Regions from separate parts of the Cobetia sp. PS-4MA genome, predicted to be linked through region 1. Evidence: predicted binding sites of a transcription regulator. Region 1 holds the regulator's gene; each other region holds the start of a gene.

Region 1 (7,708 bases):
ATGTCGAGTGCCGCCTTCGACAACGACGGTGTCGCCACGCGTGACAATGTCTACTTTGCCGACGGCAAGGTGCAGAGTTACATGCTGAGCGCCTACAGTGCTCGTCGCCTGGGCATGCAGACCACCGGCAACGCGGGCGGCGCGCGCAACGTGCGCATCACCGCGCCACTGACCTCCCGTGACGAGATGCTCAAGCAGATGGGCACCGGCGTGCTGGTGACCGAGCTGATGGGGCAGGGCGTCAACGGCGTGACCGGTGACTACTCACGTGGCGCTTCGGGCTTCTGGGTCGAGAATGGCGAGATCCAGCACGCGGTCGAGGAGTTCACGATCGCCGGCAATCTTCGTGACATGGCCGCCAATCTGCTGGCGGTCGGTGATGATGTCGATACCCGGGGCAGCATCCACTCTGGCAGCTGGCTGATCGATGGCATGACCGTTGCCGGCATGTCCGAAGGTGAAGACGATGAGGTGGAAGGCTGATCGCTGACACTTCTGTCTCTGCGCGAGAGTCCAGAAAACAACACGGCCGCTCCCTTGGGAGCGGCCGTGTTGTTTTCTGGAGCAGTCACTGGAATCCATCAGGCGTATTACAGATAGAGCCAGGTCGCCAGGCCCAGGAAGGCCATGAAGCCGATCACGTCGGTCACGGTGGTCAGGATCACGCTGCCGGAGAGGGCCGGGTCGATATTGAGCTTCTTGAGCAGTATCGGCAGCAATGTCCCGGTCACGGCCGCGATCAACAGATTGATCATGATGGCGGCACCGATGATGGCCCCCAGCTGGACATCACCGAACCAGACGATGGCGATCCCGGCGACCACCACCGCCCATAGCAGGCCATTGAGTCCCGCGACGATGATTTCGCGCTTGAGAAGCCAGCGCACGTTGCCACTCTTGACGTGTCCCAGTGCGATGCCGCGAATCAGTACCGTCAGTGCCTGTGAGCCGGCAATGCCGCCCATGCTGGCGACGATGGGCATCAGTACCGCCAGCGCGGTGATCTTCTGGATGGTGCCCTCGAACATCCCGATCACGGCGGACGCCATGAAGGCGGTCAGCAGGTTGATGCCAAGCCAGATGGCGCGACGCCAGGAGGTGCGCATCACCGGGGAGAAGGTATCTTCATCCTCGTCCATCCCCGCCATCGACATGACCTGGTGCTCGGCATCGCCGCGGATGACGTCGACCACGTCATCGATGGTGATGCGCCCGAGCAGATTGCCATCACCGCCGACGACAGGCGCCGAGATCAGGTCATGCTTCTCGAACAGCGAGGCGACCTCGCTCTCCGGCATCAATGCCGGAATCACCACGCTGTCGGTATCCATCACCTCGCGCACCGTGACGCCGGGGTCAGAGACCAGCAGGCGGTTGATGGGCAGGGCGCCGATGAATTCATCGCGGCGCGAGACGACCAGCAGGGTGTCGGTGGAATCGGGGAGTCGCTCGTGACGGCGGATGTAACGCAACACGACATCCAGGGTGATGTCTGGACGGATGGTGATGGTGTCCGTGTTCATCAAGCCGCCGGCAGTGTCCTCGGGGTAGGACAGCACCGTCTCGACCCGCTGGCGTTCCTGGGCCTCCATGGAGTCGAGGACTTCGAGAATCACGGCATTCGGAAGCCGCTGGAGGATGTCGGCGACATCATCCGGTTCCAGATTCTCGGTGGCGGCCAGGACGTCCTCGGCATCCATGTCCTTGAGGAAGTCGCTCTGGATATCCTCGCCAAGGTATTGGAGCACATCGCCCTGAAGTTCGGCGTCGACCAGCTCCCAGAGCAGGTTGCGCTCCTTGGGGGGGGAGGATTCCAGCAAGTGGGCCACGTCCACCGGTGCCAGGCCGCGATTCAGCATGCGCCTTGCCTGATCCAGCTCGCCACTTTCCAGTGCCTGTGACAGGCGATCAAGTCTTGGCTTGAGTTTGCGTGACGTCTTGCTCATCTGTCGGCTTCCCCTGTCGACATGAAGGACAGCGTTGATTCTACCATTGGCGCAGGGGGGCGCGTCGACAAAAGAAAACACTGTTTCTTATCGATAGGGCAATCAGCGCGGAAAAAGTGTCAGAAAGCCGGCGGGCGGGGGATGTCAGACGGCGTGCGGCGGCGTCATTCTTCCTCTTCGAAGCGCGCCTCGAACAGGGACTCGATCGCAGACAGGGCCTCATCTGCCTGTTCGCCCTCGACATCGATGATCAGCGCCGTGCCACACGGGGCTGCCAGCATCAGCAGCGCCATGACGTTGGCCGCGTTGGCGCGTCGCTCACCGTGACTGACCATGACCGTGGCCTCGAAGGGCGCACAGCAGTTGACCAGCTTGGTGGCAGCGCGAGCATGCAGCCCGCGCTTGTTGGTCAGAACCAGTTCACGACTGGGCATCGTGTGACTCCTGACGGGTATCGCTGATCGCCAGGGCCGTATGGATCCCCAGTTCCCGGTGGCGTAGACGCACCTCAGGAAGCTGCTTGGCGAAATGTTCGGCCAGCTGCTCGCAGAGATAGACGCTGCGATGCTGGCCGCCGGTACAGCCCACCGAAACGGTCAGGTAGCTGCGATTGCTGGCCTGATAGGCGGGCAGCCAGCGTTCCAGCCAGCCGGCGATGTCATCCTGCATTGCCTTGACGTCCGGGTAGCGCTGCAGGAATTCCGCCACGCTGTCATCACGACCGGTATCGCTGCGCAGATTGATGTCCCAGTAGGGGTTGGGCAGGCAGCGGGCATCGAACACCATGTCGGCATCGGTCGGCACGCCATGCTTGAAGCCGAAGGACTCGAAGGTGAGTGTCAGATGACGAGAGCTGTGCTGTGCGACCTGTTCGGTGATGCGCGAGCGCAGGTCATGCACGCTGAGGTTGGTCGAGTCGATGACCAGATCCGCCTTCTGACGAATCGGGGCCAGTGTCTGCTGCTCGATCTCGATGGCCTCGGCCAGCGTGCGGTCATTGTCGCGGGTCAGCGGATGACGGCGGCGGGTCGCGGAATAGCGTTCGAGCAGGACACGGGAGTCCGTGGTCAGGTAGACGACCTGCACATCCATGCCGCTCTGACGAACGCTGTCGAGCAGTTCGGGGAAGCGACTCAGGGCATCGGGGAGGTTGCGCGCGTCAATGGAGACCGCGATGCGCCGGCGGGTGGGGCTGTCCTTTTCCAGCTGCTCGACCAATGGTGCCAGCAGCATGCCGGGCAGATTGTCGATGGCATAGTAGCCAATGTCTTCCAGCGCCTGGAGGGCAATCGATTTGCCGGAACCGGAGCGACCACTGATGATCACGATCTTCATGGAGTGCTCTCCCAGGGCGAGGTCAGCATGAGGTGAAAGCGGAGGGTGCCTGAGGCCAGTCAGCGACAAGCCCGGAGCGAGTCCGGGCTTGCAGGTTCAGCGCGCCGGCAATTCGGCGATGGCCGAGGTCAGGGCATCGAACAATGCTCGCTGACTGTCTGCCTGGCGCAATGCTGCCCGGTTGGTGGGCGAGTTGAGCAGTTCCGCCACCTGGCCGAGCAGAGTGAGATGGGTGTCATCTGCCTCCTCGGGGACCAGCAGCACGAACAGCAGATCGATGGGTTCGCCATCGATGGCGTCAAAGTCGATGGGGTCACCGAGCTTCATGAACGCCGCGATGGGGGTCTTGCAGTGTGGACTGCGTGCATGTGGCACGGCCACGCCGTGGCCGATACCCGTCGAACCCAGTCTCTCGCGCCCGATCAGGCGCGAGAAGACTTCCTGGCTGTCCAGGCTGGGAATGTTCTGAGCAATGAAGGTGCTGAAGAATTCCAGCACCCGCTTCTTGCTCCCCCCGGGGACGCCGTAGAGCGTGCGCTCGGGGGGAAGGATCTGATCAAGTGTCATGGCAGAAGGTCAACGGGTCCCGGTGCCCTGAGAGCGAGCCTGGGACTTTTCCTTGTGTTTGACCAGCTGGCGGTCCAGCTTGTCGGCGAGCGCGTCGATGGCAGCGTACATGTTGGGGTCTTCTGCCAGGGCATGGAGGTCGGCGCCAGCGGCGTGCAGGGTGCAGGCAGCCTGTTGGCGTTCCTTCTCGATCGACAGTGTCACCTGAACATTGGTGATGTTGTCGTAATGCCGTTCGAGGCGAGCGAGCTTCTCGTTGACATAATCGCGGAGAGGATCGGTGAGTTCCACATGATGCCCGGTGATATTCACTTGCATGGACACGCTCCTTTATCCAGCGGGTTGCCTTTGAATTGTAACCCTTTTTGACTGCGAGCAAACCCTGATTGAACGCGCGGCCACTTTCTGACTCCGGCCATGGTCTCGTGGCGATCATCTGCTGGCGAGAGCGGCGGTGCCGGTGTACCGAGCGTCTACCCCGACAATGCCCAAGCTTTGAACAAAGATCAACGCTGCGCTGCATCGTGGGGCAAGGCTTGTCTTCAACCCAGCGAGGGATATCAGCAGGTTCTTCATGAGCATCGCCTCGCATCACGGACGGAATGGGGCTCGAGAAACCGGCCGTTTGTGGCCAATGTCAGCATTTACGTCGACGTTCGTGTGGCAGGAGTCGGTGGCGACCCCTGGCTATCTGTCCGTGGGATGTGAGGGAAAAAGAAAGCACTCTGGAGAAAAGTGGCTGGAAAAATAGGCAATTGGGGGCGTGAAGTCACTCACGCAGTCGCAAGGACAGGCATTGCCAACCGGTATTCAGACGACCGATTGGCAGATGATGCCAGGATGGCAGGTGCAAGGGGGCGAGCTTCAGCGCTCCGACGTGTGGAGCCCGCTGGCTTGCGGGTATCCGTTGTCGAGACTCACGCCAAGCGCTTGCGCTCGCTGGAGGAGGGGATGCCCATGGCCTCGCGATACTTGGCGACCGTCCGGCGCGCTACCTCGATGCCATCACTGGCCAGCAGATCCACCAGGCGTGAGTCGGACAATGGCTTGCGCGCCGGTTCTTCCGAGATCAGCTTGCGAATGCGCGCGCGGATCGCGGTGCTGGAATGCGCGTCACCGTTGCCACTGCCACCCACCTGACTCGAGAAGAAGAACTTGAGTTCGAACACGCCTCTCGGGGTGTGGATATATTTCTGGGTGGTCACCCGCGAGATGGTGGATTCGTGCATCTCGACCACTTCCGCGATGTTGGCGAGGATCAGCGGCTTCATGCCTTCTTCCCCCTGCTCGAGGAAGTCGATCTGGCGCGCCATGATCTCGCGGCCCACCTTGAGCAGGGTGTCATTGCGTGAGGACAGGCTCTTCATCAGCCAGCGGGCTTCCTGAAGATTGTCCTTGAGGAAGGTGTTGTCCGCGGACTTGTCGGCCCGCTTGATGAGGGCGGCATATTCCGGCTGGATACGCAGCTTGGGCAGCGCTTCCGGGTTGAGCTCGACCTGCCAGCCGTGACGCGTATGACGGACCAGCAGGTCCGGGATGACGTAATCACTGGCAGGCTCGCCCCAGGCGGACGCCGGGCGCGGGTCGAGCGCCCGTACCAGACGAATGACGTGATCCAGCTCATCATCATCCAGGCTCAGGCGACGCTTGAGCAGCTTGCGATCGTCATTGCCCAGTGCCTCGAGGAATTGCCGCACCAGACGGCGGGCCTGGGCCAGCAATGGCAGATCGTCCGGCAGCAGGGCCAGCTGAAGCAGCAGGCATTCGCGCAGGTCTCGAGCGAACACACCGGTGGGATCGAACTGCTGAAGGCGCAGCAGGACCTGCTCGAGTTCCGACGCCTTGAGGCCGGGCAGTCCCTGACCTCGCAGGCCATCGACCAGTTCGTCCAGGCTCATGCTCAGGTAGCCGGCCCCATCCACCGCATCGATCAGACTCTCCGCCATCTGGCGTTCACGCGCATCGAGGTCCGTCATCGCCAGCTGCCAGCGCAGATGGTCCTGCAGGCTTTCGACACTGGTGTTGCGATCGAAGTCCGGCCCGTCCTCGCTCGAGCTTCCGCTGCCGGAACTGGTCAGGCTGCCTGCGTGATCCTGGTAGAGGTCCGACCAGTCACTGTCGAGAGGGTATTCTTCAGGAATCTCGCTGTTGGTCTCGGAGGTGGAGATCTCGCTCTTGTCCTGTGTCTCCGCGACATCCAGCGACTCGTATTCCTCGTCAAGCTCCAGCATGGGGTTTGACTCAAGCGCCTGCTGTATCTCCTGACGCAGGTCCAGCGTCGACAACTGCAGCAGCTGGATCGCTTGCTGAAGTTGCGGGGTCATGGTCAGGGAAGTGCCGAGTCGAAGCTGCAAGGTGGGTTTCATGGGGTCTGTCATTCACGGCAAAGGAACGTGCATCTACGCTATACCGTGGGTCGGGGCACTGACAAGGGGCAGTCGAGAATATTCAAGCAACTTGCATGCCATGTTGCCACCAAGGTGGTATGGACGTCATGCATTCGAGTGAGGTGTGGCAGAGCAGGAGGGTTCACGGGGAGATCACGCAAGCGCCTGTCGAGGCGCTTGCGTGAGGGGGCGGGGAACGAGGCCCCGACAGTGAAGCAGGAAGTGGCGGGTGCTGGAGGGTGCTGGTGAGAGCAGAAGAGGTCGGACGGCTCTCGTCAGGCTGACGGCACTCTCGGGCTAGAGCTTGAACTCATGGCCCAGGTAGACATCACGCACCTGCTGGTTGGCGAGGATGGTGTCGGCGTCGCCATGCGCGATGATCTGGCCATCGCCCACGATGTAGGCGGTATCGCAGATGTCGAGTGTCTCGCGCACGTTGTGGTCGGTGATGAGCACCCCGATGCCGCGGTCACGCAGCTGGCGCACGATGCTCTTGATCTCGCCCACCGAGATGGGGTCCACGCCGGCAAACGGCTCATCGAGCAGCACGAAGTCCGGCTCGGTGGCCAGTGCGCGAGCGATCTCCACGCGGCGGCGCTCCCCGCCGGAAAGGCTCATGCCGGCACTGTCACGAATATGCGTGATGCTGAACTCGTTGAGCAGCTCCTCCAGGCGTGCCTTGCGTCCGTTGCGATCCAGGTCCTTGCGCGTCTCGAGGATCGCCATGATGTTGTCGGACACCGAGAGCTTGCGGAAGATCGAGGCTTCCTGGGGCAGATAGCCGATGCCGGCGCGAGCCCGCTGATGCATGGCGGCGCCGGACAGGTCGTGGTCATCGATGGTCACGCTACCGGCATCCGAGCGCACGAGGCCGACGATCATGTAGAACGAGGTCGTCTTGCCGGCCCCGTTGGGGCCCAGCAGGCCTACGATGTCACCCTGGCGGATTTCCAGCGAGATGTCCTTGACGACCTTGCGACCCTTGTAGGCCTTGGCCAGATGACGAGCGCTGAGGGTACGTGGGCTGGCAGCAGTCATGCTCATTGATCCTTGCTGGCATTGGCGCCACGTGGCGTCAGGGTCATGTGGACGCGTGACCCCTCGGAGGATGAGGCATCGGTGCCATTGCTGGCATTGACCTGGCGCTTGTCCAGGAAGTATTCCACGTAGCCACCTTCGAAGGTATCGTCGCCTTTCTCCAGACGGGCATCGCCGACCAGTTCCACCCGGCGCTCCAGCGCGTGGTAGCGAATGGTATTCGCCCAGCCCTTGACCAGTCGCTCGTCGGTATCGGGTTTCTGCTCCATGTAGGCGCGCTGGCCGGTGGCCTTGACGAGGGAGATCTCGCCGCTGTCGGCGCGACTGATGTCCACGCGCGCGGCATCCAGCTTCATGCTGCCCTGGCGCATTTCCACGCGACCGGTATAGGTGGCCGTGCCGGCCTTGTCATCCAGTGACAGTGAGTCGGCGGCA
Region 2 (7,708 bases), 350 kb from region 1:
CCGTCGCCCACGGCAAGCTGGCCGCCGAGGCCATCCATCACGATCTGATGCTCAAGGTGGAGGCCGCCTGATGACCATTCATACCCCGCTCAATGATGACAACGCGCGTCCGGCAGGCTCTGGTTCAAGTTCTGCAGCGGCTGACGATCACGTCGCCAGCTACAAGGCCGATCTGTCGGTCAACTTCGCTGGCATCCGTGCCCCCAACCCCTTCTGGCTGGCCAGCGCCCCGCCCACCGACAAGGCCTACAACGTGGTACGCGCCTTCGAGGCCGGCTGGGGTGGCGTGGTCTGGAAGACGCTGGGGGAAGACCCGGCGGCAGTGAACGTCTCCTCGCGCTATTCGGCGCACTATGGCCCGAATGGCGAGGTCAGCGGCTTCAACAACATCGAGCTGATCACCGACCGCTCGCTGGAGATCAACCTGCGCGAGATCACCCAGGTCAAGAAGGACTGGCCGGACCGCGCACTGATCGTCTCGCTGATGGTGCCGTGCGAGGAAGAGGCCTGGAAGACCATCCTGCCGCAGGTCGAGGCTACCGGCTGTGACGGCATCGAGCTCAACTTCGGCTGTCCCCACGGCATGCCGGAACGCGGCATGGGCGCGGCGGTGGGCCAGGTGCCGGAGTATGTCGAGCAGGTCACGCGCTGGTGCAAGACCTACAGCTCGCTGCCGGTGATCGTCAAGCTGACCCCCAACATCACCGACGTGCGCGAACCGGCCAAGGCGGCCTGGCGTGGCGGTGCAGATGCCGTCTCGCTGATCAACACCATCAACTCCATCACCCATCTGGACCTCGACCGCATGGTCGCGCATCCCATCGTCGGCGACCGCAGCACCCATGGCGGCTACTGCGGCAGCGCCGTGAAGCCCATCGCGCTGAACATGGTGGCCGAGATCGCGCGCACGCCGGAAACCGCCAACCTGCCGATCTCGGGTATCGGCGGCATCTCCAACTGGGAAGATGCCGCCGAATTCATCGCCCTCGGCGCGGGCAGCGTGCAGGTGTGCACCGCGGCGATGCTGCACGGCTTCCGTATCGTCGAGGAGATGAAGGACGGCCTGGGGCGCTGGATGGACAGCAAGGGCTATCAGCGGATCGAGGAGTTCTCCCGCGCGGCGGTGCCCAACACCACCGACTGGAAGCAGCTGGACATGAACTACCAGGTGATCGCGCGGATCGACCAGGACAAGTGCATCGGCTGCGGACGCTGCTACATCGCCTGCGAGGACACCTCGCACCAGGCCATCCTGCATCTGGCCAGGGACAACGGCACCGCCCGCTATGAGGTGAAGGACGCCGACTGCGTGGGCTGCAACCTGTGCGAGATCACCTGCCCGGTCGAGGACTGCATCACCATGGAAGTGCAGGACACCGGCAAGCCGTACATGAACTGGATGGAGGACCCGCGCAACCCGCATCGCGCGGCGTGACCCTGACGTTGCGGACAAGATCCGGATGATCCGCACAGATTCCAGCGCATGACACCACGTTCAGTGGCGTGAAAACAGAAAGGGGCTGCCAGCAATGGCAGCCCCTTTTCAATGGCTTCATGATCCATCAATGATGATCATTGTTAGCTTCAGGATAATTTTATCATGACATCACCTGCTGACTCAGGCGGACAAGCCAACACCCTTCAGCAGCACCCGCGTGACGTTCTGCACCGCCTGCTCGAATTCGCGATCACTCAGCGCCTTGCCCTGATTGAGTACCGCGATCTGGTGGTCGAAGTCGGCGTAGTGCTGGGTGCTGGCCCAGATCATGTACAGGTAGGCGGAAGCATCGACGTTGTCAATGCGCCCCTCACTGATCCACTGGCGCAGGCGTGACTTCTTCATCTCGGCCCACTCGTCGAGCCACACCGTCAGCTCCTCGCCCAGCACCGGCGCGCCCTGCATGATCTCGCTGGCCCATACCTTGGAGCCATACGGACGCTGGCGCGAGTGCATCATCTTGGCGCGAATGTAGGTGGAGAGCACCAGCTGCGGGTCGTCATAGGCCTCGAAGCACAGCGCATCTTCCTTCCACAGCGCCAGCAGACCATCGAGCACCGCGCGATACAGCGCTTCCTTGGTGCTGAAGTAGTAATGCAGATTGGACTTGGGCAGCTCTACCTCGGCGGCAATATCGACCATGCTGGCGCCGACATAGCCCTTGAGAGCGAAGATCTTTTCGGCGGCGAGCAGGATGCGGCCGACATTATCCTTGCGAATCTGAGACTTGCGAGTGGTCATGCGATCCCCTGACGCGGTGCTGGCAGTGAGATGAGAATATCATAACCGCACTGCCAACATGCCTGAGCCGACAGGTTTCGCGCTCGCGGGCGTCTTTTCTCTACCCCCTCACCCCTCACCTCTCGCCTCTTGACTCGCTTCCCACTGATCACCCCTCGGCTTGTCGCCTCACGCTTCAGCGCGCGCCAGCGGTGTCATTCGAAGACCGCCCCATCGATGAAGCCATCCGCCGGCATCGGCACCTGCCCTGCCTCGCCGCTCAGCCACCAGGGTGCCGGATGCGTGCCTTCGCTGCGCTCATCCGCCACCGGCACCACCATGCCCAGCTTGCGGGCTGCGCTGCGGTAGAGGTCCGGGCGTACGCAGCGTGCCAGGGTTGCTTCGAGGTCATTGTCGCTGACTCCCTCGAGATGCCCCCAGCGCTGCATCTGGGCGGCATACCAGCGGGTCTGCGAGCGCCACGGGAAGTTGGCCGCATAGCGATGGAAGATGGTCCAGCCGGGATTTTCCCGCTGGAACGCCTCCACCGACTGCTCGACATCCACGTCGCGCAGTCCACGCGCCACCACCGAAAGCGGCACTTCCTGCATGCCTTCATCATGCAGCCACTGCGCGGCCTGCTCACGGTTGCCCGGGCGGTCCAGCCAGGCACAGGCCTTGAGCAGCGCACGAATCAGCGCTTGATGCGCCAGCGGGTGCTGCTCCGCCCAGTCCTCGCGCACGCCCAGCACCTTTTCCTGTCCGAAGCGCCAGATATCATGACTGCCCGCCACCACCTGCCCCATGCCCTGCACGGCGGCCAGACTGTTCCAGGGCTCTCCGACACAGAAGCCGTCCAGCGCGCCACTTGCCAGCTGGGCGGCCATCAACGGCGGGGCCACCGCACGCATCTCGATGTCGCGATTCGGGTCGATCCCGCCGGCCGCCAGCCAGTAACGCAGCAGATAGCGGTGCGAGGAGAAGGGATGCACGCTGGCAAGCTTGAGCGCCGCCTCCCCACGCTCGCGGCGCGCCTGCACGTGCGCCGCCAGCGCCCGAGACACCGCCAGCGGAGAGCCCAGGTCATGCCCCTCCTCGGCCAGCGCCGCCATCAGGGCCCGCGACAGGGTGATGGAGTTGCCGCCCAGATTGAGCGTCATCGCGCTGATCACCGGTGTGGCGCGGCCATCCAGCCCCAGGGTCGAGGTCAGCGGCATCAGCGCCAGCATCTGCGCGCCCTGCAACACGCCGGTCTGCAGGTCATCGCGCAGTGCCGCCCACGACGGCTGCCACTTGAGCGTCACGGCCAGCCCCTCCTCACGGAAGAACCCCTGACGCTCCGCCACCACCAGAGGAGCCGCGTCATTGAGCGGCATCAACCCCAGCGTCAACTGATGGCCATTGAGAAGAGAATCACTGAGCATCACATCCACCTTTTGAACGATCGAAAGAGAAGGACATCACGAGACTCGGCTCAGTGCCGACGCGACGCCTTGAGCAGCTCATCGGCCAGCTCGTGCAATGCCAGACGCCGATTCATCGCGGTCTTGCGCAGATATTGGTAGGCCGCATCCTCCCCCAGACCGCGACTCTCCATCACCAGCGCCTTGGCGCGATCCACGCTGCGCCGCTGTATCAGAGTGGTCTGGGTGCGATTGAGTTCGCCCTTGAGGGCACGGTGAGCCTCGAAGCTGGTGATGGCCACCTCGACCATGCTGCGCACCATCGCCGGCATGACGTGATCCACCACGTAGGCGGACACGCCGGCGCCAGCCGCCTGGCGCACCAGGTCCGGCGCGTCCTCACTGGCCAGCATGATCATCGGCTTGGGATAGTGACGCCCCAGCTGGCCGAGGTGCTCGAGGGTGTCACGGCTGGGCAGGTCGGCGTCGATGATCACGGCATCCGGCTGATGGTGCTGCACCAGCGCATGCAGGTCCTCGTGTTCATCGACCCGCAGCGCCACCTCGAAGCCGGCGCTCAACAGCGCCTGCTCCAGAGCGGCGGAACGCTCACTGCGGACATCGACGATCAGCACGGTCACGGGCATGTCAGGTTTCCTTGAGTCGGGCATGAGTCTTGCGGTACACCCAAGCAGGATTCGTGCCGCAATCTGGTGCAACCTTGCGGCCAAGGGCCTTCGCAGCCGTCGAGCCGAAAGCGCCGCTGCACTGCAATGAGGCACGCGCCTTCCCGGCGCTCTCAACGCCACTCGCGTGCGCCAGACTGGTACCTCGCGCCCTGCCGACGCACCGCCAGCGCGCATCGAGTGGGCAGCCATCCCGTGATACCGCCGGCGCAGGCCAAGCCACTGCCATCGCCAAGGCATTGATCTTCTGGGACTTGTCCCGACCATACCCCCGCAACTGGCGCGCTACTTGCTTTGTTCCTGTCACTTGCCGCACAGACGCTCTGCTGCCGGCAACCATGGCATCACCGACTGCTGCCATCGCTATCCATGACGTGGACCAGGCTCTTCGGAGTACGAGTGCGTCGAACCAGGCCCCTCAATGACGAGGCGCCCCGCTGTCGTTCACAGCTGTTCGACCACCCGTCGTGCGCCGAGACCCTGGCGTCCGGCACCGACGCTGTACCAGGAGCCCACTCATGGATATTCGCAACAAGGCCAGCCGTATCCGGCTGTTCAGCTTCAATACCCCGCAGATGCGCGCCTTCCACATGTCGTGGTTCGCCTTCCACGTCTGCTTCTTCGGCTGGTTTGGCATCGCGCCCTTGATGGCCGTGGTGCGCGATGACCTCGGCCTGACCAAGACCCAGATCGGCAACACCATCATCGCCTCCGTCGCCATCACGGTGATCGTGCGACTTGCCATCGGCGTGCTGTGTGATCGCATCGGGCCACGCAAGGCCTACACCTGGCTGCTGTGCCTCGGCTCTCTGCCGGTGATGTGCATCGGCTTCGCCGCCAGCTTCGAATCCTTCTTCCTCGCCCGTCTGGCCATCGGTGCCATCGGCGCGTCCTTCGTCATCACCCAGTACCATACCTCCGTGATGTTCGGCCCCAACGTGGTCGGCACCGCCAATGCCACCACCGCCGGCTGGGGCAACCTGGGCGGCGGCACCACCCAGATGCTGATGCCGCTGGTGATGGCCGGCCTTCTGATGCTGGGCGTCGAGCAGACCCTGGGCTGGCGTCTGGCGATGGTCGTGCCGGGCATCGTGCTGTTCCTCACCGGGATCGCCTACTACTTCTTCACCCAGGATGCCCCGGACGGCAACTTCAGCGAGCTGCGTGAGCGTGGTGAGCTGCCCAAGGCCGAGAAGGAATACAGCATGCGCGCCACCTTCGGCGCGGCGGCACGCGACATCCGTGTCTGGGCCCTGTTCCTCGTCTACGGCGCCTGCTTCGGGGTCGAGCTGACCATCAACAACGTCGCCGCCATCTACTTCTTCGATCACTTCGATCTCGATCTCGCCACCGCCGGCCTCATCGCGGGCCTGTTCGGCCTGATGAACCTGTTCGCGCGCACCCTGGGCGGCGTCTTCTCCGACCTGTTCGCCCGTCAGTCCGGCCTCAAGGGTCGCGTGCGCTGGCTGTTCATCGCGCTGCTGTGTGAAGGCGTGGCGCTGGTCGGCTTCGCCCAGATGGAAACCCTCGCGGTAGCCATCGGTATCATGCTGGTGTTCAGCCTGTTCGTGCAGATGGCGGAAGGCGCCACCTTCGGGATCGTGCCCTTCGTCAATCGCAAGGCACTGGGCGCGGTGGCCGGTATCGTCGGCGCGGGTGGCAACGCGGGGGCTGTCGCCGCGGGCTTCCTGTTCCGCAGTGAAGAACTGACCTACCAGGAAGGCCTGATGTATCTGGGCATGGGCGTGATCGTGATCTCGCTGTTCGCCCTGCTGGTGCGCTTCAGCGCCGCCACCGAGGCCGAGGAAGGCCGCGCCTATGAAGCCGCCGTCGCGGAACGCAAGCAGCAGAGCGACCAGCAGCCCGTGTCTGTCTGAGCCTGTCTCTTCCTGAGACTTTCTCAAACCTCTGACACATGCAGCCCTGATATACGGAGCCCTGATACACGGAGCCCTGACATGCAAAGGCCCCGCCTCTTGAGAGGCGGGGCCTTTGTGCATTCACACCTTGCGGTTCGCCGTGCTCGCGGGCGAGTCACGGCCAGCCATCAGCTGTCGGTGGCGTTCTCGACGCTGTCACCGGCGTCTTCCACGGCGTTGTCCATCTTCTCGCCAGCCTTCTCCATCGGGCCCTCGTCCTCGCAACCGGCGAGTGACAGGCCACCGAGACCCAGCATGGCAATCATCAGCGAACTACCCAGAGTCTTGAGCTTCATGATGTCTCTCCTTGAATCATCGGTCGGGATAACGCCCCGGCCTGCACACCAGTACAGACAACAGCGCGGGGATACACAGGACATGGAGCGGGTGTCGCGCGGTTTCAAGGGTGGCGCAACGCCGAGTTGCAAGGGGATGACCGAGTGACGAGGCACACCCCACAGGACAAGCCCCTTCGAGGAGCCCGGATCAGAGCGCGAATCTGCGCTCGAGCCAGGGGCCCAGGTCAGAGGCCCAGGTCAGAGAAACCATGGTCGAAGAGCACCTCGCCTCCCAGCCCCGCCAGATAGTCCGGCACCAGCTCGATGGCCACGAAGGCGCCCGGCACATCCTCGTGATGGCAATAAAGGCCGTAATGGCGCGCCGGATGAAAGCCCAGATGGGCATAGAATTCGGCATGACCCGCCGCCACCACGGCGCCCGCTCCCAGCAGACGACAACGCTTGACCGCCGAGATCACCAGCCGCTTGCCGATGCCATGACGCTGGTGCTGGGGCAACACCGCCAGAGGCGCCAATGCCATCAGCACGCGCCCCGGACAGCCGGAGAGTTCCACGCGCGAGGCCATCACATGCCCCAGCAGCCCTCCTTCGCCTTCACTGAGGTGACGCCCGCTTTCCGGGTCAGAGAAGCGCTCGGCCACCAGCGAGATCTGCGCCAGATCACTGCGACGCAGTCTGTCGCCCAGGCGGGCCTCCCGGTGGCCGGCAAACACGGATTCATGGATGCGGTAGATGCGCTCATGATCGATGAGACGTTCTTCACGGATGCGAAGATTATCGGCGGGATTGTCAGTCATCACGAGTTACCGGTTCAGCGCCCTGTCGATCAGGGCCGTCACCCCCAAGCTTAGTCACCGCCGTCATGGCCCGCGAGAGTCAATCTACTGCTCAAAAAGCACGATGCCCGCCGAAGTGGCGGGCATCGAATGACGTGATGACAAGGTCGTGATCCAGATGAGAGACGTGGGACCTGCCATGTCACTCCTCTGCTGATTTCCACGCCATCAGGCGTGCGCCCCTGTCAGCTCTTGAGGCGACGCGCGCGGAAGGAGCGGCCCTTGAGCTTGCCGTTCATCAGCTGGGTCAGCGCCGCCTTGGCGACATCGCGCTCCACGGCCACGTAGGTGGTGCGGGCCAGTACCTTGATCTTGCCGATCTGGCTGCCCGGCAGGCCGCCATCGCC
Region 3 (7,708 bases), 1.2 Mb from region 1:
CTCGGCTCAGAACACGAAGACGTGGGCGATACCGGCGATGATCGGCAGGGTGATCAGCGTGCGCAGCACGAAGATGGCCACCAGTTCCCAGATCTTGAGCGGAATCTTCGACTTGAGCAGCAGGGCACCGATCTCGGACATGTAGATCAACTGGGTCAGGGACAGGCAGGCGATCACGAAGCGGGTCAGTTCGCTGTCGATGTCCTTGGCCAGCACCGCCGGCAGGAACATGTCGGCAAAGCCGACCAGCGTCGCCGGGGCTGCCTCTGCCGCGTGGGGAATCTGCAGCAGTTCCAGCAGCGGAATCATCGGGTAGGACAGCCAGGTGAAGACCGGCGTGAACTCGGCCAGCATCAGCGCCACGGTCCCGATGGCGATCACCACCGGCAGCAGACCGAGGAAGATGTCCGCCACGTTGAAGCCGGCCGATTTCACCAGCTTGAGCGGGCCCGGCGCATGCTCGGCGCGCGCGACCGCCATGCCGAGTGAGTAACGCAGCACGCCACAGTCACTCTGGTTCTCTTCACTGATCTGGCAGCCGACCGGCTCGTGGTAGTCATCTCGCTTGCGCGACAGCGGCGGCAGACGCGGCACGATGACGGCGGCGATCAGCCCTGCGATGACGACGGTCAGATAGAAGGGCACGAACAGGTGATTGATGTTCATGAAGCTGGTGACCAGCAACGCGAAGGCAATCGAGACCACCGAGAAGTTGGTGGCGATCACCGCCGCTTCGCGCTTGCTGTAGAAGCCCTGCTCGTACTGCTGGGTGGTGATCAGCACGCCGACGGTGCCGGAGCCCATCCATGAGGCGGTGGCATCGATGGCACTGCGTCCCGGCAGATTGAAGATGGCGCGGAACGGGCGACGCACGAGGCTGCCGATGAATTCCATGAAGCCGAAGTCGACCAGCAGCGGCAGCAGAATGGCCGCGAAGAAGAAGAAGGTCAGCAGGACAGGGGCGAGATCATTGAGCATCACGCCGCCGGTGAAGGCCGCCGTGACGGCGGCTGGCCCCCACTGGAAGTAGGTCATCAGCGCGAAGATGGCGCCGAGGGCGCGCATGGCAAACCACACCGGCGCGACATCGAACAGCTCATGTGCCGCGCCCTGACGTGCCCAGTTCGGCTTGGCGAGCTTGACGAAGCCGGTGAGGATCACCGACAGACACAGCACCGCGACGGCGATGGCGGGCAAGGCGCTGCCGAGCGTGGCCTTGAGCCAATCGGCCATCAGGCCCATGCCGATGTTGATGGTGTCACCAACGCTGAACGGCACCAGGAAGAAGCTGACGCCGAGCAGTGACGGCACCAGGAATTTCATCAGCCCCCTGGCCGTCAGCGGCACCGGGCGGGTGGCGATCAGGTCCTTCTTCTGGCGGGCCGCTGGGGTCGCGGCGGAGTCAGACGCGGAGTCATGCTGGGACGGTGCGTGCTCCGCCGTCGGGTCGATGCTGGTTGTCATTCGGGTCACCTTGATCTTGTTGTAATGGTCAGGCTCTGATCGGTCATTCGGCATGCGACATGCCGTCTTCGCGGGGGATTCTTCACGTGCCAGAGACGGGACAGGCCCCTGGCACGCGACCCGCCCTCCGGCGGGGTCTTTCACTGGCAGTGGAGGCGCGGTGCGACTTAGTCGCGCTGCTGCACGCCCGGCAGTACGCAGAGCATCTCGTAGAGCAGGGTCGCGCCCATCAGCGCGGTATTGCCGCTGGTGTCGTAGGGCGGGGAGACTTCCATCAGGTCACCGCCGACGATATTGAGGCCACGTGCGCCGCGCACGATTTCCATGCCCTGGGGCATGGTCAGGCCGCCGGCTTCCACGGTGCCGGTACCGGGGGCGACGGAGGGGTCCAGTCCGTCGATGTCGAAGGTGATGTACACCGGGCGATCGCCCATCATGTCACGCACTTCGGCCATCAGCGGGGCGAGTGACTTGAACCAGCACATCTCGGCGGTTTCCACGCGGAAGCCCTGCTGACGGCACCAGTCGAAGTCATCGGCGGAGTAGCCGGTGCCACGCAGGCCGATCTGCACCACGCGGTGGCTGTCGAGCAGGCCTTCTTCCTGGGCGCGACGAATCGGCGTGCCGTGGGCGATGGGCTCGCCGAACATGTGGTCATTCACGTCGGCGTGGGCATCGATGTGGATCAGGCCGACCGGGCCGTGCTTCTTGGCGATGGCGCGCAGCACTGGCAGGGTGACGGTGTGGTCACCGCCCAGGGTGAGCGGCACGCAATCGTGGCTGAGCACTTCATCGTAGAATTTCTCGATGATGTCCATGCTCTTGGGCAGGTGGAAGGTGTTGATCGGCACATCACCGATGTCTGCCACCTGCAAGCTGTCGAAGGGAGCGGCGCGGGTGGCCATGTTGTAGGGGCGCAGCATGCGCGATTCATCACGGATCTGACGCGGGCCGAGACGCGCGCCCGGACGGTTGGAGGTACCGATGTCCAGCGGAATGCCGATGAAGGCGGCATCCAGGCCTTCCGCGGTTTCCTGAGCCGGCAGGCGCATCATGGTGGCCGGGCCGCCGAAACGTGGCATGTCGTTGCCGCCCAGTGGCTGATTGAATTCGCTCATCTGTCTCTCCAGGGTCTTGAGTCGCTCGTAATTCTCTGACGGCGAGCGGGGTATTGTGATGGTTCGCCTGATCGCCCGGCCGGACGGTGTGATGAAAGCCGGCGATTCTCCTTGGCGCATACCCCAGCACTGCAGTAACCATGCCAACTTTCAGTAGATTGATTTTATTGGATTTTCTAAAAGGGTGGCTGTCGAGTGATTCATTTATGGATCACTCGTGCGCCAATACTGATTCAAAAATGGATCACTGATTCATTTGTGGATCACATTCAGGCATCATCGAGAGTGTCTTTTAGCGCAGTACTTGCAGCGCACTGTCAGGAAGAAAGACCTGCGAGAAAGAAGCGCAGAAAGCCCCGTCCCGATTCACAGGCTCGACCATGAGGTGCCCGCCATGTCAGAGCTCGACCATCAGATTCTCAAGACCATCATCGATACCGCTCATGACCACTACTTCGTGGTGAGCGCGGATGGCCAGGTGCTGGATGTCAGCCCTGGCGCCGCGGCGGTCTATGGCATGACGCGTGAGGCGCTGTGTGCCGCCAACGTGCATGACCTGGAAGCCAGCGGGGTGCTCAAGCCCTCCATCAGCCTAGAGGTGCTGCGCACGGGGCGAACGCTGCAGATGATGCAGCTCACCGCCACTGGACGGCGAGTGGTGGCGCAGGCGCATCCGGTATTCGTCGCGGGCAAGCTCGAGTGCGTGGTCAGCCGCTCGATGGATCTCACCGATATCCAGCTGCTGCAGCAGGAATATGCCGTGCTCCAGCAGCGCTTCACGGATCACCTGCGGCGCAACTCGCGGGCCAGTGAGCTGGGCGGGGGGAGTGCGGGGGAAAGTGATTGGGGGGCGGTGGGGAGTGCGCGCTCCGGTGCCGAGCAGACCACCCATGACGCGCAGCAGCAGGGGCGCGCCCTGTGCGAGCAGGCCGCGCGTGAGCAGGCGGAATGCGAAGACGCCGCGCTGGAACTGGGGGAGCTACAGGTCAAAAGTCCCGTGATGCGGGAGATAGCGCTGCTGCTCAAGCGGGTCGCGCCCACCAACGCCACGGTACTGATGCTGGGCGAATCCGGGGTCGGCAAGACGGCCTTCGCCCATCAACTGCATCGCTGGAGCCAACGCGCCGACGGCCCCTTCATCGAGGTGAACTGTGGCGCCATCCCCGAAAGCCTGTTCGAGTCCGAGATGTTCGGCTATCAAGCCGGTGCCTTCACCGGTGCGGGCAATCGCGGCAAGGCGGGCCTGATAGAACAGGCCGAAGGCGGCACCCTGTTTCTGGATGAAATCGGTGAGCTGCCGCTCGCCACCCAGACCAAGCTGCTCAAGGTGATTCAAGACGGAATGATCACCCGCCTGGGCGACACCACCACCCGCCGCGCCGACTTCCGACTGGTCGTCGCCACCAATCAAGACCTCGCCGCCCGCGTGGAGCAGGGCCAGTTCCGCCTCGACCTCTACTACCGCATCAATGTGCTCCCCGTCAGCCTGCCGCCGCTGCGCGAACGCCGCGAAGACATTCCCGCCCTGATAGAGCACCACCTCTCACGCCTCAATCAACGTCATGGTCGTCGCAAACTCCTCGATGCCACCTTATGGCCCGTCCTCATGCGCCAGGACTGGCTCGGCAATATCCGCGAACTAGAAAACTGGCTGGAACGCGCCTGGCTCAGCGCCCCAAGTGATGTCATCGACAGCGACTCAGTGAAAACACTGCTCAACACTTGTTCCACGAATAACGCTAATGGACTAGGCAATTCATTTGGCTTCAGTAATGACAAATCTAATGGAATAGGCGTTACTGAAAGTTTTCCCACTGCCGATACCTTACATAGTGACAATTTCCTCTCAGCGCCTGCCGCTGAGGGGGCGGTAGCCATGCCAGTCCCCAAACTTGGCCCCAACGAAACTCTCAAGGAAGGCCTGGCACGCATCGAAGCACAATGGCTACGCGAGATGGCTGCCGAGTTGTCCAGTACCTATGCAATAGCGAAGAGGGCAGGGATTAGTCAGCCGTCGGTAGTGAGGAAACTCAAAGCTATAATCTTATAATTTTGATGATTTATAAAGGGGTTATTCTGTGAGTAGTACTGATCTCAGCGACTTGATAGATGCTGATAAAGGTTTTTTGAAGTACCGTAGGCTACTCGTAGCTGTCGGGTTCCGTCTGATTGTTTACTCAAGCTTTAATCAATCAGACGGAACCCGGCAATTAGGTATTAAAGATTGAATTCAGGTATTAGCTAGTATTCATTACCACCAAACTTCCCATCACCCCTTCACACAACGGCTTGATCTCGCTGAAGCTTTCTTCGACGGTGAGGTCTGTCTTGGCTTTGCCGTAGGCGGTGCCGTCGGCGGCGGGGTGGTAGCTGGTGCAGTGCAGGCGGATCAGCTTGTCATCGAGAAAGAGGCCGTATTCGCGGGTCTGTGAGGTAATGGGCATGCCCTGGTGTCGTTGTGTCATGGCGATATCGAACCAGTAGGCCTGACGGTGATCCACCCGGGTCAGGCCGGAGTCGAGCATCTGACTGTTGATGGGCGCCCACTGGGCCAGTTGGTCCGTGGAGGCCATCACCTTGAGCTGCGCGTCACTGACGGTGTCACCATGCAGGTCATAGATCTCGAGGATGATCATGTCGGTGCCGGTACCGGCCTGACTCTGCCATTTCTGCACGATATGCGGCAGGCGACCCTCGGCGGCAGACCACGAGGCGGGCAGGTGCAGCGCAATGTTGATGCCCAGCGACTTGGGATGGCCCTTGGTGTGGAACTGCTGGAAATAGCCGTCGTATAGCTCGTACACCGGCTCGATCTGATATTTGGTCGCCAGCAGAAATTCCTTGAACGGCGAGGGCAGGTATTCCCCCTGGGCGCGCAGATGAATGGCCTCGATGAAGCGGGCCGCGAAGTCGCTGGTCAGCTTGTCGGTGGTCAGCTGCGAATCCAGTTCCTTCTTTATCTGACGGCGAATGCCATCCAGTACTTCGCGTGCGTGCTCCCGCCCCATCAGGGTGGCGAGGTTGTCCGCCAGACGATGGGTGATGTTCGGGAAGGCATTGTCGAAATAGGCGGAGGCAAGCTCTGCATCCGGCGCGAGGCCGGGATACTCCTCGGCGATGCGTGACAGCGTGATGTCCTGGGCGATGACGAAGCCGTAGGTACTGCTCAGCGTATTGATGACCTGGGGCGAGGAGCGAAACTGTGCCGCTTCGGCCCGTGCCGAGGCACCAGGAGTCATGAGACATGAGCCCAGGCTCAGGCCGAGCGTGAAGGCGGTGACGGCCAGCCCGGGAATTGCCCCAAAGGAGCGTGTTACGGCAAACGCCATGCGTGACATCCTGTCAGAGTGCGATCAATTCAATCCTATCATCGGCTTACGACGACTTCTCGTGTGCTGGCGCTGTTCAGATGCCTAATCAGGCAGAAGTATCAGGCTATGCGTCATGCCGGCGTTCGCGCTCCCCTTGTGAAGAGACCCCCAGACAATGACGTCCAGACAACACCTTTATTCGGTTGATCTCGAGTGGACCGGCAATCGCGGCGAGGGCACCACGCATTACACCGCCTATGAGCGCGATTTCGTGGCCCGTGTCAGTGGCAAGTCGAGCATTGAAGGCTCCGCTGACCCTGCCTTTCGAGGCGACGCTGGTCGCTGGAATCCGGAAGACATGCTGGTGGCCTCCGTTTCGGCCTGCCACAAGCTGTGGTATCTGCACCTGTGTGCCGAGGCCGGCATTCGTGTCATGAGCTATCACGATCACGCCGAGGGCACGATGCAGAAAGGCGCGCCCGCCGCTGATGGCAAGACTAAGACAGAGAGCCAGGGCGAGGCGGGACGTTTCACCTCCATCGTGCTGCGCCCCGAGATCACCTTGGCCGCAGGTGACGATATCGCGCTCGCCCATCAACTGCACCACAGGGCGCATGCGCTATGCTTCATCGCCAATTCGCTGAATTTTCCGGTCAGCTGTGAGGCGGTCATCACCCATCAGTGATACGTGGCAGACTATCCGCATCGGACTGACCGTGTCTTACAGACCGTGTCAGAACCCAAAAGGCCACCAGAGCAATCTGGTGGCCTTTTTTTGTTTGAGCCTCTCTCTAAAGAAACAGCGTCTTGCGAACTGATCAAGCGAGGGGCTCAACCGCGTGCATTCACTTCCTCGATCAGTTGGCTTGCGCCGGTGAGGTCGGGCAGGCAGGCACCATCGGCGATCTTCGCCAGCAGTACGTCTTCCGCTTCTTGGACCTCGATGGCGTGGGTGGCGATGGCGGAGACCTCTGAGGGGGCCATGACGATGACACCGCTCTATTAACTCAGCTCAGCACGCGTTAACCCTTGCGAGCCTGAAGAGACAGCGGCTCGCTTGCATCGCGTCAGGCCACTGCCTTGTCCAGCGCTTGGCTGACATCGGCGATGATGTCGTCGATATGTTCGATCCCCACCGAGATGCGAATCAGGTCCGCCGAGACACCGGCCATGGCGAGTTCTTCCTCGCTGAGCTGGCGGTGGGTGGTGGAGGCCGGGTGGCAGGCCAGCGACTTGGCGTCACCGATATTCACCAGGCGCAGAATCATCTGCAGCGCATCGATGAACTTGCCGCCGGCGATACGCCCGGCTTCAGCCTGATCGGTCCCTGTCGCGTCCGTCTTGATGCCGAAACTGATGATGCCGGAGGCCTTGCCGGCGGTGATCTTCTGGCAGGTGGCGTGATAGGGGCTGTCCGGCAGGGCGCCGTAGTTGACCCAGCTGACGCTCGGGTGCTGCTGGAGGTAGTCGGCCAGCGCGAGCGCATTGCTGCAGTGGCGCTCCATGCGCAGGGCGAGTGTCTCGAGGCCCTGCAGCAGCAGGAAGGCACTGTGCGGAGCGAGCGCGGCGCCGGTATTGCGCAGCGGCACCACGCGACAGCGACCGATATAGGCGGCCGGGCCGAAGGCTTCGGTGTAGACGACGCCGTGATAGGAGGGGTCTGGCTCGTTGAGGATCCGGAAGCGCTCCTTGTGGGCGACCCAGTCGAACTTGCCGGAATCGATGATGATGCCGCCCACGGTGGTGCCGTGGCCGCCGATGTACTTGGTCAGCGAGTGGATCACGATGTCGGCGCCGTGATCGAAGGCACGACAC
Region 4 (7,708 bases), 740 kb from region 1:
CCGATCTGACCGCCAAGCAGGTGCTGGAAAGCTATGGTGTCGGGCGCGGCACGCGCTATCGGCTGCCGGTCTTCGCGCCGCAGGAAGACCGCGCCGTGAGAAACGAGCCCTGAAAAGCGCGTCTTGAAAGCGAAAATATCGCGAAAAAAAGCAGGAAGGGTCATGACGACCTTTCCCGCTTTTTTTCATCTGGCTTGCCAGTGCTCTCAAGTCAGTGCTCTCAAGCCAGTGTGCTCAAGAGAGCCGGCCTCGTGTCAGACCTCACACGGAATATGGCAGCACACCTGTGTAGATCGCGAAGAAGTGGCAGGTACTGCCGCCGAGCACGAACAGATGCCAGATGGCGTGGTGATAGCGCAGGCGTGTCATCAGGAAGAAGATGACGCCCAGGGTATAGGTGATGCCTCCGGCCACCAGCAGGATGAGCCCCGTCTCGGAGAGCTGCTCGACCAGCAGGGGTGACGCGAACACGATCAGCCAGCCCATCAATAGATAGACGGTGACGCGCAGCGCACTGAAACGCGCTGGCCAGCGTAGCTTGAGAAAGATGCCGCCCAGCGCGAGGGACCAGATGATGGCAAACAGTGTCCAGCCTGTCGGACCCCGCAGATTGACCAGCAGAAAGGGGGTATAGGTGCCAGCGATGAGCAGATAGATGGCGCAGTGGTCCATCAACTGGAAAGCGGACTTGAGGCGTGGGTGGCGGATGCCATGATAGAGCGTCGAGGCAGCGTAGAGCGCGACCAGGGTGGTGCCATAGAGGCTGATGCTGATGATCTTCCAGGGATCGGCCTCTGCCGCCAGACAGGCCATCACGATCAGCACCACGGTGCCGATGAGTCCCATGACAGCGCCGAGACCGTGGCTGGCACTATGTAGCCATTCTTCAAACCGGGTATAGAGAGCGGGACGTGACGATGTCGGTGAGGGTGAGGGCTTGCGCATGGTGATGTCTCCGGCGCGGATTCCTCTCAAGCCTACTCTCTATAGGATGACGCCGTCATGTCACGCTCTTTCGCCGCCTTCATGGGCTCTCGATGGGCGGGAGCACATCAGTGCCCCCCTCCCGCATCTCGATCTCTACTCGCTGCGCTCGATATCCACGTCGCTGGCGTGGGTGAAGTCATCGAGTGCCATCATGTGGCCAAGCTTGCCGGCCTTGGTCGAGAGGTATTGCTCGTTGTGCGGGTTCAGACCGGTGGTGATCGGCTGACGCTCGCTGATGGTGACGCCATCGCGGGTGAGCGCATCGACCTTGCGCGGGTTGTTGGTCATCAGCTTGAGGGTGCTGACCCCGAGATGCTCCAGCATCGGGACGCAGATATCGTAGCGGCGCATGTCAGCGCCGAAGCCCAGGCGCTCATTGGCTTCGACAGTATCGGCACCGCCATCCTGCAGCTCATAGGCGCGAATCTTGTTGAGCAGGCCGATGCCGCGCCCTTCCTGACGCAGGTAGAGCAGCACGCCACGCCCTTCGGCGGCAATGCGCTTGAGCGCTTCCTGCAGCTGATAGCCGCAGTCACAGCGCATGGAGAAGAGGGCGTCGCCGGTCAGGCACTCCGAGTGCACACGGCCCAGCACCGGCGCGCCGTCATCGATGTCGCCCAGGGTCAGAGCGATGTGGTCCTTGCCGGTGGTTTCGTCCTCGAAACCGTGCATGGTGAAGGTCGCCCAGGGGGTTGGCAGCCGCGAGGCGGCGATGAATCGAATGGTCACTGTTCACCTCGAACGCCCGAACAATCGCCGGGCTGAAAAAGCACGGGCATGCAGGGTCTCGGCAATGTCTCGATGAGTGATTCACGTCATTGGCGGCCAGCATGCAATCATCAGGCGAGTTTACCAGTCTGAAGCGTGCGACTCATCGCCTGCGATGGAAAAGCGTTGTTGCCGACACCACCACAATCCGTAGAAGCACTTCAGGAGGAGAGGCCGGGCGGGTGTCTGGGCGGAAAGCGAGGGGAAAGCCAATGCATTTGTTGCATCGTCGCGATGGGCGGGATTTTGCTCAGGCTCTGATAGAATGCCGGGACATTCCCGAGCTGATGTGTGATTCCGATGACCCTGAAGAATGATCGCTTCCTGCGCGCGCTGGCCCGTCAGCCGGTTGACCGTACCCCTGTCTGGATGATGCGCCAGGCGGGCCGTTATCTGCCGGAATACCGTGAAATCCGCGGTCAGGCCGGTGGCTTCATGGACCTGTGCATGGACACCGCGCGTGCCTGCGAGGTGACGCTGCAGCCGCTGGAGCGTTTCCCGCTCGATGCCGCCATTCTGTTCTCCGACATCCTGACCATCCCGGATGCCATGGGCCTCGGGCTTTACTTCGAGACAGGTGAAGGTCCGAAATTCCGCAAGACGGTGCGCACCGCCGCGGAAATCGAGGCGCTGAGCGTTCCGAACGTCGAGCGTGATCTCGATTACGTCATGCGTGCCGTCTCGACCATCCGCCGCGAGCTGAACGGTCGCGTACCGCTGATCGGTTTCTCCGGCAGTCCCTGGACACTGGCGACCTATATGGTCGAGGGCGGTTCCAGCAAGGACTTCCGCCACGTGAAAGGCCTGATGTATTCCAGCCCGGAAGCCATGCATCAGTTGCTCGACACCCTCGCTCAGGCCGTCACCGATTACCTGAACGCCCAGATCGCGGCGGGTGCCCAGGCAGTGCAGATCTTCGATACCTGGGGCGGCACCCTGTCCACACCGGCCTATCTCGAGTTCTCGCTGCGTTACATGGAGCAGATTGTCGCTGGCCTCAAGCCTGACAGCGAAGGCAATCGCGTGCCGGTGATCCTGTTCACCAAGAATGGCGGCCAGTGGCTCGAGCACATCGCCGCCAGCGGTTGTGACGGTGTCGGCCTGGACTGGACCACCGAGATGTCGGATGCGCGCGCGCGCGTCGGCCATCGCGTGGCCTTGCAGGGCAATCTGGACCCGAATGCGCTGTTCGGCACTCCCGCCGCGATTCGTGCCGAAGTCGGCCGCATTCTCGATAGCTACGGTCAAGGGCCTGGCCACATCTTCAACCTGGGGCATGGCATCAGCCAGTTCACTGACCCGGGCAACGTCAATGCTCTGATGGACGCTCTGCATGAGCTGAGCCCCGCCTATCATCAGGATGACACCGCCAACGCCACGCCGCTGGCGCGCGATTGAACCATGTCACTGATGGCTGACAGCCCCGCCGTGTCTTTCATGGCGGGGTATCACGCATGACGCCGCTGGAGCAACGCCTCGCGCCGAGGCGAGGCTGGGCGTGCGTGGCACTGTTCTGCCTGCTGCTGATCCTGTTCGGCACGCTCTCGCCGGGTGAGCCTCACCCGGAGCAGACCTTCCCCTGGGACAAGCTGCAGCATTTCTCCGCCTTCGCCTTGCTGGCACTGACCACGCGGCTGGCCGGGTTGAGCAGTCTTGTCATCCTGCCCGCCTTGCTGCTGCTGGGCGTTGGCATCGAGGGGCTGCAGCTGGTGATTCCCTATCGCGGGGCAGAAGTGCTGGATGCGCTGGCGGATTTCCTCGGCATTCTTGCCGGGCTTGGCTGCCACCTGGGCGGACGTCTGATGGTGCGCCTGAGCCGCCTGTGACGGGCCGTGTGCCAGGCCTCTACCCGCCAGAAGAGGCCTGGCGGGTGAGTCATTGGTCATCGCGCGTCACCCCCAGTGCCTCGAGATCGTGCACAAGCTCTTTCCACTCCGCGTGTCTTTGGCTATGGTGCTGCGCCTGAGTCCTGTTGATTGATCAGGACTGCATCGCCCGATGACGCGTGTGTCGATGATTCAGGCCTTGAGGGTCTGATGTCCCGTCCTCTTATTCATACCTTGATATCCGACTCCGATATCCCTTGTGAGGGTTCTCATGACCGAACATCTCGATGGCTCCTGGTTCACCGAAATCTTCGACCGCCACGGCAGCGCCTTCTCGCTCAAGGTCAGCCACAAGCTGCATGACGAGCAGACGCCTTATCAGCACCTTGAGGTCTATGCCACCGAGACCTACGGCAATCTGATGGTGCTGGACGGCTGCGTGATGCTGACCGACCGCGACAACTTCCTCTACCACGAGATGATGTCGCATCCGGCGCTGTTCACCCACGCGGCCCCCAAGCGTGTCGTCATCATCGGGGGGGGCGACTGTGGCACCCTGCGTGAGGTGCTCAAGCACCCGGGCGTGGAGAAGGTCACCCAGATCGACATCGATCCGGCGGTCACGCGGGCTTCCGAGCAGTTCTTCCCGGCACTGGTCGAGTCCAATGATGACCCGCGTGCCGAGCTGCTGTTCGAGGATGGCGTCAAGTGGGTCGACAACTGCCCGGACGAGAGCATCGACGTGCTGATCGTCGATTCCACGGATCCGGTCGGTCCGGCGGAAGGTCTGTTCAAGACCGACTTCCTCAAGCGCTGCCACCGTATCCTCAAGCAGGGGGGGGTGATGGTGCAGCAGAGCGAGTCGCCGCTGTATCACACCGACTCCATCATCAAGGACCTGCGCAACGACATGGGCGAAGCGGGCTTCGACAGCGTCGCGACCCTGCCGTTCCCGCAGCCGGTATACCCGTCCGGCTGGTGGAGCTGCACCCTGGCGGGCAAGGGATGTGACGTGAAGTCCTTCCGTGAGGAAGACGCGGCTGCGGCCAGCTTCGCGCGCGATTTCTATACCGTGGAAGGCCATCGTGCCGCCCTGGTACTGCCTCCCTTCATGCAGCGTCTGCTGGAAGACTGAGTCATCCAGAAGCGCATCGGGGCGTGAAGGATGCGTTTCAGTGCGCGGTAGCGTTGAGTCAGGGTGGCTGCGACATTGGTCGCAACTCCCCAGACCGGAGCGCAGGGAAGTTCAAGAACGGCCGTTTCGTCATGAAACGGCCGTTTTTATTTTGCACCGATATGAAGCGAACGAGGCGTCAGACGCCACTATCTGCACGCTTGTCTCGCCATATGATCGACGGTCGGCATCGGGAGGTTTGGCCGTTTTCACTGCCGTTCGGCTGTTTTTTCAGCGTTGAACGCAGCGGATCACACGATAGGCGGAAATTGGAACGGAGCTTGCTATTGTCGAGGGGTGCCATGCACAGCATTGCACCATCACCGTCTCGGGGTGTTTCCGAGCGGATTCCAGACATACGCGAGGGATTCAAGATGCATAACAACAAGAAGCCACTGCTGATCGCTAGCGCCGCCCTCCTGGCTGCCTCGGTAGCCAGTGGTGCCAGTGCCGCGACTCTGGATAGCGTCAAGGAAAAGGGCTTTGTCCAGTGTGGTGTCAGCACCGGTCTGCCGGGCTTCTCGGCGCCGGATGACGCCGGCAACTGGCAGGGCCTGGATGTCGATGTCTGCCGTGGTGTCGCGGCGGCTGTGCTGGGTGATGCCAGCAAGGTGCGCTACGTCCCGCTGACGGCCAAGGAACGCTTCACCGCGCTGCAGTCCGGTGAAATCGATGTCCTGTCGCGCAATACCACCTGGACCGCCACGCGTGACACGTCTCTGGGCCTCAACTTCGCCGGCGTGAACTATTACGACGGCCAGGGCTTCATGGTTAGCAAGGACCTGGGGGTCTCCAGTGCCAAGGAGTTGGATGGCGCGGCGGTCTGTATCCAGTCCGGTACCACCACCGAGCTGAACCTGGCGGATTACTTCCGCCTCAACGAGATGTCCTTCGAGCCGGTCGTCTTCGACACCTCCGACCAGACCGTCAAGGGCTTCGAAGCGGGCCGCTGTGACGTCCTGACCTCCGACCAGTCCCAGCTCTACGCCCTGCGCATCAAGCTCTCCGATCCGGCGTCCGCCATGGTACTGCCGGAAGTCATCTCCAAGGAGCCGCTGGGCCCCGTCGTCCGTCAGGGCGATGACCAGTGGTTCAACATCGTCAAATGGACCCTGTTCGCTCAGATCAACGCCGAAGAGATGGGTCTGACCTCCGACAACATCGAAGCCAAGAAGTCGGATACCAATCCCAATGTCGCGCGTCTGGTCGGTGCCGATGGCAACTACGGCGAAGCCATGGGGCTCCCGGCTGACTGGGCCTATCAGGTCATCAAGCAGGTGGGCAACTACGGGCAGATGTTCGAGCGCAATGTCGGCACTGGTTCCGCTCTGGGGATCGAGCGTGGTCTGAACGCGCTGTGGACCGACGGCGGCGTCCAGTACGCACCGCCCGTTCGCTGATGCCTCGGCTCGCCTGGAGGTCCAGCGCGAGCCGGGTGAACCGTGACGCAGGCTGAGCAAGGACGCTGGCCAGGGAGAAGTGGCTATACGGTCATTTCCCCTGGCCAGCGTCGTGAGGGGCTTGGTCTGTTCCCCGTGATCCTTTCCTCGAGTGCCGAGAGATAACTGATCTGCCGTTCGATAGGGCGGCAGGCGGAAGTCGCATAGCTTTCCGGCGGAGATTGCCTGTATGACACAACCTGCTTCTCGCCCGCCGGCCACGGTCAAGCCGCCATTCTGGCGTGACCCGGCCAAGCGAGCACTGATCTTCCAACTTCTGATGCTGGCAGGCGTGTTCGGCGTGTTGGCGATCATCGTCAGCAATACCCTGACCAACCTCGAAAGCCGTGGCATCACCACCGGCTTTGCCTTCCTGGACAACACCGCAGGCTTTGGCATTCTGCAAAGTCTGATCGACTATTCCGAGCAGTCCACCTATGGCGATACCTTCATCGTCGGTCTGCTCAACACCCTGCTGGTATCCGCACTGGGCGTCATTGCGGCTACCGTGATCGGCTTCATCATGGGGATCGCCCGTCTCTCCCCCAACTGGCTGATCTCGCGGCTGGCGGCGGTCTACATCGAAGTCTTCCGCAACATTCCCCTGCTGCTGCAGATCTTCTTCTGGTACTTCGCCGTTCTTCGCACTCTGCCGAGTCCGCGAGGTTCGCTGTCGCTGGGCGAGGCCTTCTTCCTCAACGTGCGCGGTCTGTTCGTGCCGGCACCGATCACCTCCAGCGGCTTCTCGGTGGTGATTGCCGTGTTCGTGCTGGCCGTCGTCGCCAGCGGCATCTTCAGCTACTGGAACCGCCAGCGTCAGGCCCGTACCGGTCAGCGCTTGCCGGCGGGCTGGATCTCGCTCGGTCTGATCATCGTGGCGCCGCTGCTGGCCTACTTCGCGATGGGCATGCCGCTGAGCTGGGAGCTGCCGGAACTCAAGGGCTTCAACTTCCGTGGCGGCATCACGGTCGTTCCCGAGTTCCTCGCCCTGTGGGTCGCGCTGTCGGTGTACACCGCGGCGTTCATTGCCGAGATCGTGCGTTCCGGCATCGAAGCGGTACCGCACGGCCAGACGGAAGCCTCACGGGCGCTGTCGCTGACCGGTGGCATGACGCTGCGCCTCGTGGTGGTGCCACAGGCACTGCGCGTCATCATCCCGCCGCTGACCAGCCAGTACCTGAACCTGATCAAGAACTCGTCGCTGGCCACGGCCATCGGCTATCCCGATCTGGTCTCGGTCTTCGCGGGTACCACGCTCAACCAGACGGGTCAGGCCATCGAGGTGATCGCCATGACGATGCTGGTGTATCTGACCATCAGTCTGCTGGTCTCCATGTTCATGAACTGGTTCAACGCCCGCATGGCGTTGGTCGAGCGCTGAGGGTCTGCCCATGTCGATTGAAAAGACCCTGTCACGGGTTACCGAGAAGATGATCGATTCCCGCCCGGCGCCAAGCGACAGCATCGGTGCGGCGGCCTGGCTGCGAGCCAATCTGTTCGCCGGACCGATCAAT

The links. Region 1 encodes sigma-54, which starts transcription at its own class of promoters, with help from an activator protein. Its sites were predicted from a motif close to TGGCACNNNNNTTGCTNT; they were not measured.
Region 2: AC26AR_RS02050 (NarK family nitrate/nitrite MFS transporter) is a predicted target of sigma-54. The motif match lies at 4,586-4,603, and genes of this name have one in related genera.
Region 3: speB (agmatinase) is a predicted target of sigma-54. The motif match lies at 2,711-2,728, and genes of this name have one in related genera.
Region 4: AC26AR_RS00285 (amino acid ABC transporter substrate-binding protein) is a predicted target of sigma-54. The motif match lies at 5,026-5,043, and genes of this name have one in related genera.

What each region holds. Positions count from the first base shown of each region.
Region 1 covers NZ_CM173107.1:801,991-809,698, forward strand. Annotated here, with positions in the region: gene pmbA (metalloprotease PmbA) at 1-483, shown strand, start outside; gene mgtE (magnesium transporter) at 591-1,946, opposite strand; gene AC26AR_RS03410 (HPr family phosphocarrier protein) at 2,111-2,380, opposite strand; gene rapZ (RNase adapter RapZ) at 2,367-3,281, opposite strand; gene AC26AR_RS03420 (PTS sugar transporter subunit IIA) at 3,378-3,848, opposite strand; gene hpf (ribosome hibernation-promoting factor, HPF/YfiA family) at 3,858-4,166, opposite strand; gene AC26AR_RS03430 (RNA polymerase factor sigma-54) at 4,766-6,214, opposite strand; gene lptB (LPS export ABC transporter ATP-binding protein) at 6,533-7,273, opposite strand; gene lptA (lipopolysaccharide transport periplasmic protein LptA) at 7,276-7,708, opposite strand, start outside.
Region 2 covers NZ_CM173107.1:448,280-455,987, reverse strand. Annotated here, with positions in the region: gene AC26AR_RS02075 (NAD(P)-dependent oxidoreductase) at 1-71, shown strand, start outside; gene preA (NAD-dependent dihydropyrimidine dehydrogenase subunit PreA) at 71-1,435, shown strand; gene AC26AR_RS02065 (TetR/AcrR family transcriptional regulator) at 1,619-2,239, opposite strand; gene AC26AR_RS02060 (CmpA/NrtA family ABC transporter substrate-binding protein) at 2,434-3,642, opposite strand; gene AC26AR_RS02055 (ANTAR domain-containing response regulator) at 3,693-4,268, opposite strand; gene AC26AR_RS02050 (NarK family nitrate/nitrite MFS transporter) at 4,826-6,184, shown strand; gene AC26AR_RS02045 (hypothetical protein) at 6,355-6,522, opposite strand; gene AC26AR_RS02040 (GNAT family N-acetyltransferase) at 6,750-7,322, opposite strand; gene dbpA (ATP-dependent RNA helicase DbpA) at 7,547-7,708, opposite strand, start outside.
Region 3 covers NZ_CM173107.1:1,972,678-1,980,385, reverse strand. Annotated here, with positions in the region: gene AC26AR_RS08425 (YjiH family protein) at 7-1,323, opposite strand; gene speB (agmatinase) at 1,632-2,582, opposite strand; gene AC26AR_RS08415 (sigma-54 interaction domain-containing protein) at 2,977-4,632, shown strand; gene AC26AR_RS08410 (hypothetical protein) at 4,820-5,911, opposite strand; gene AC26AR_RS08405 (OsmC family protein) at 6,069-6,578, shown strand; gene AC26AR_RS08400 (hypothetical protein) at 6,725-6,877, opposite strand; gene AC26AR_RS08395 (O-acetylhomoserine aminocarboxypropyltransferase/cysteine synthase family protein) at 6,961-7,708, opposite strand, start outside.
Region 4 covers NZ_CM173107.1:57,929-65,636, forward strand. Annotated here, with positions in the region: gene AC26AR_RS00255 (Fic family protein) at 1-113, shown strand, start outside; gene trhA (PAQR family membrane homeostasis protein TrhA) at 262-945, opposite strand; gene ribA (GTP cyclohydrolase II) at 1,081-1,716, opposite strand; gene hemE (uroporphyrinogen decarboxylase) at 2,056-3,153, shown strand; gene AC26AR_RS00275 (VanZ family protein) at 3,210-3,581, shown strand; gene speE (polyamine aminopropyltransferase) at 3,853-4,716, shown strand; gene AC26AR_RS00285 (amino acid ABC transporter substrate-binding protein) at 5,130-6,155, shown strand; gene AC26AR_RS00290 (amino acid ABC transporter permease) at 6,385-7,575, shown strand; gene AC26AR_RS00295 (amino acid ABC transporter permease) at 7,586-7,708, shown strand, end outside.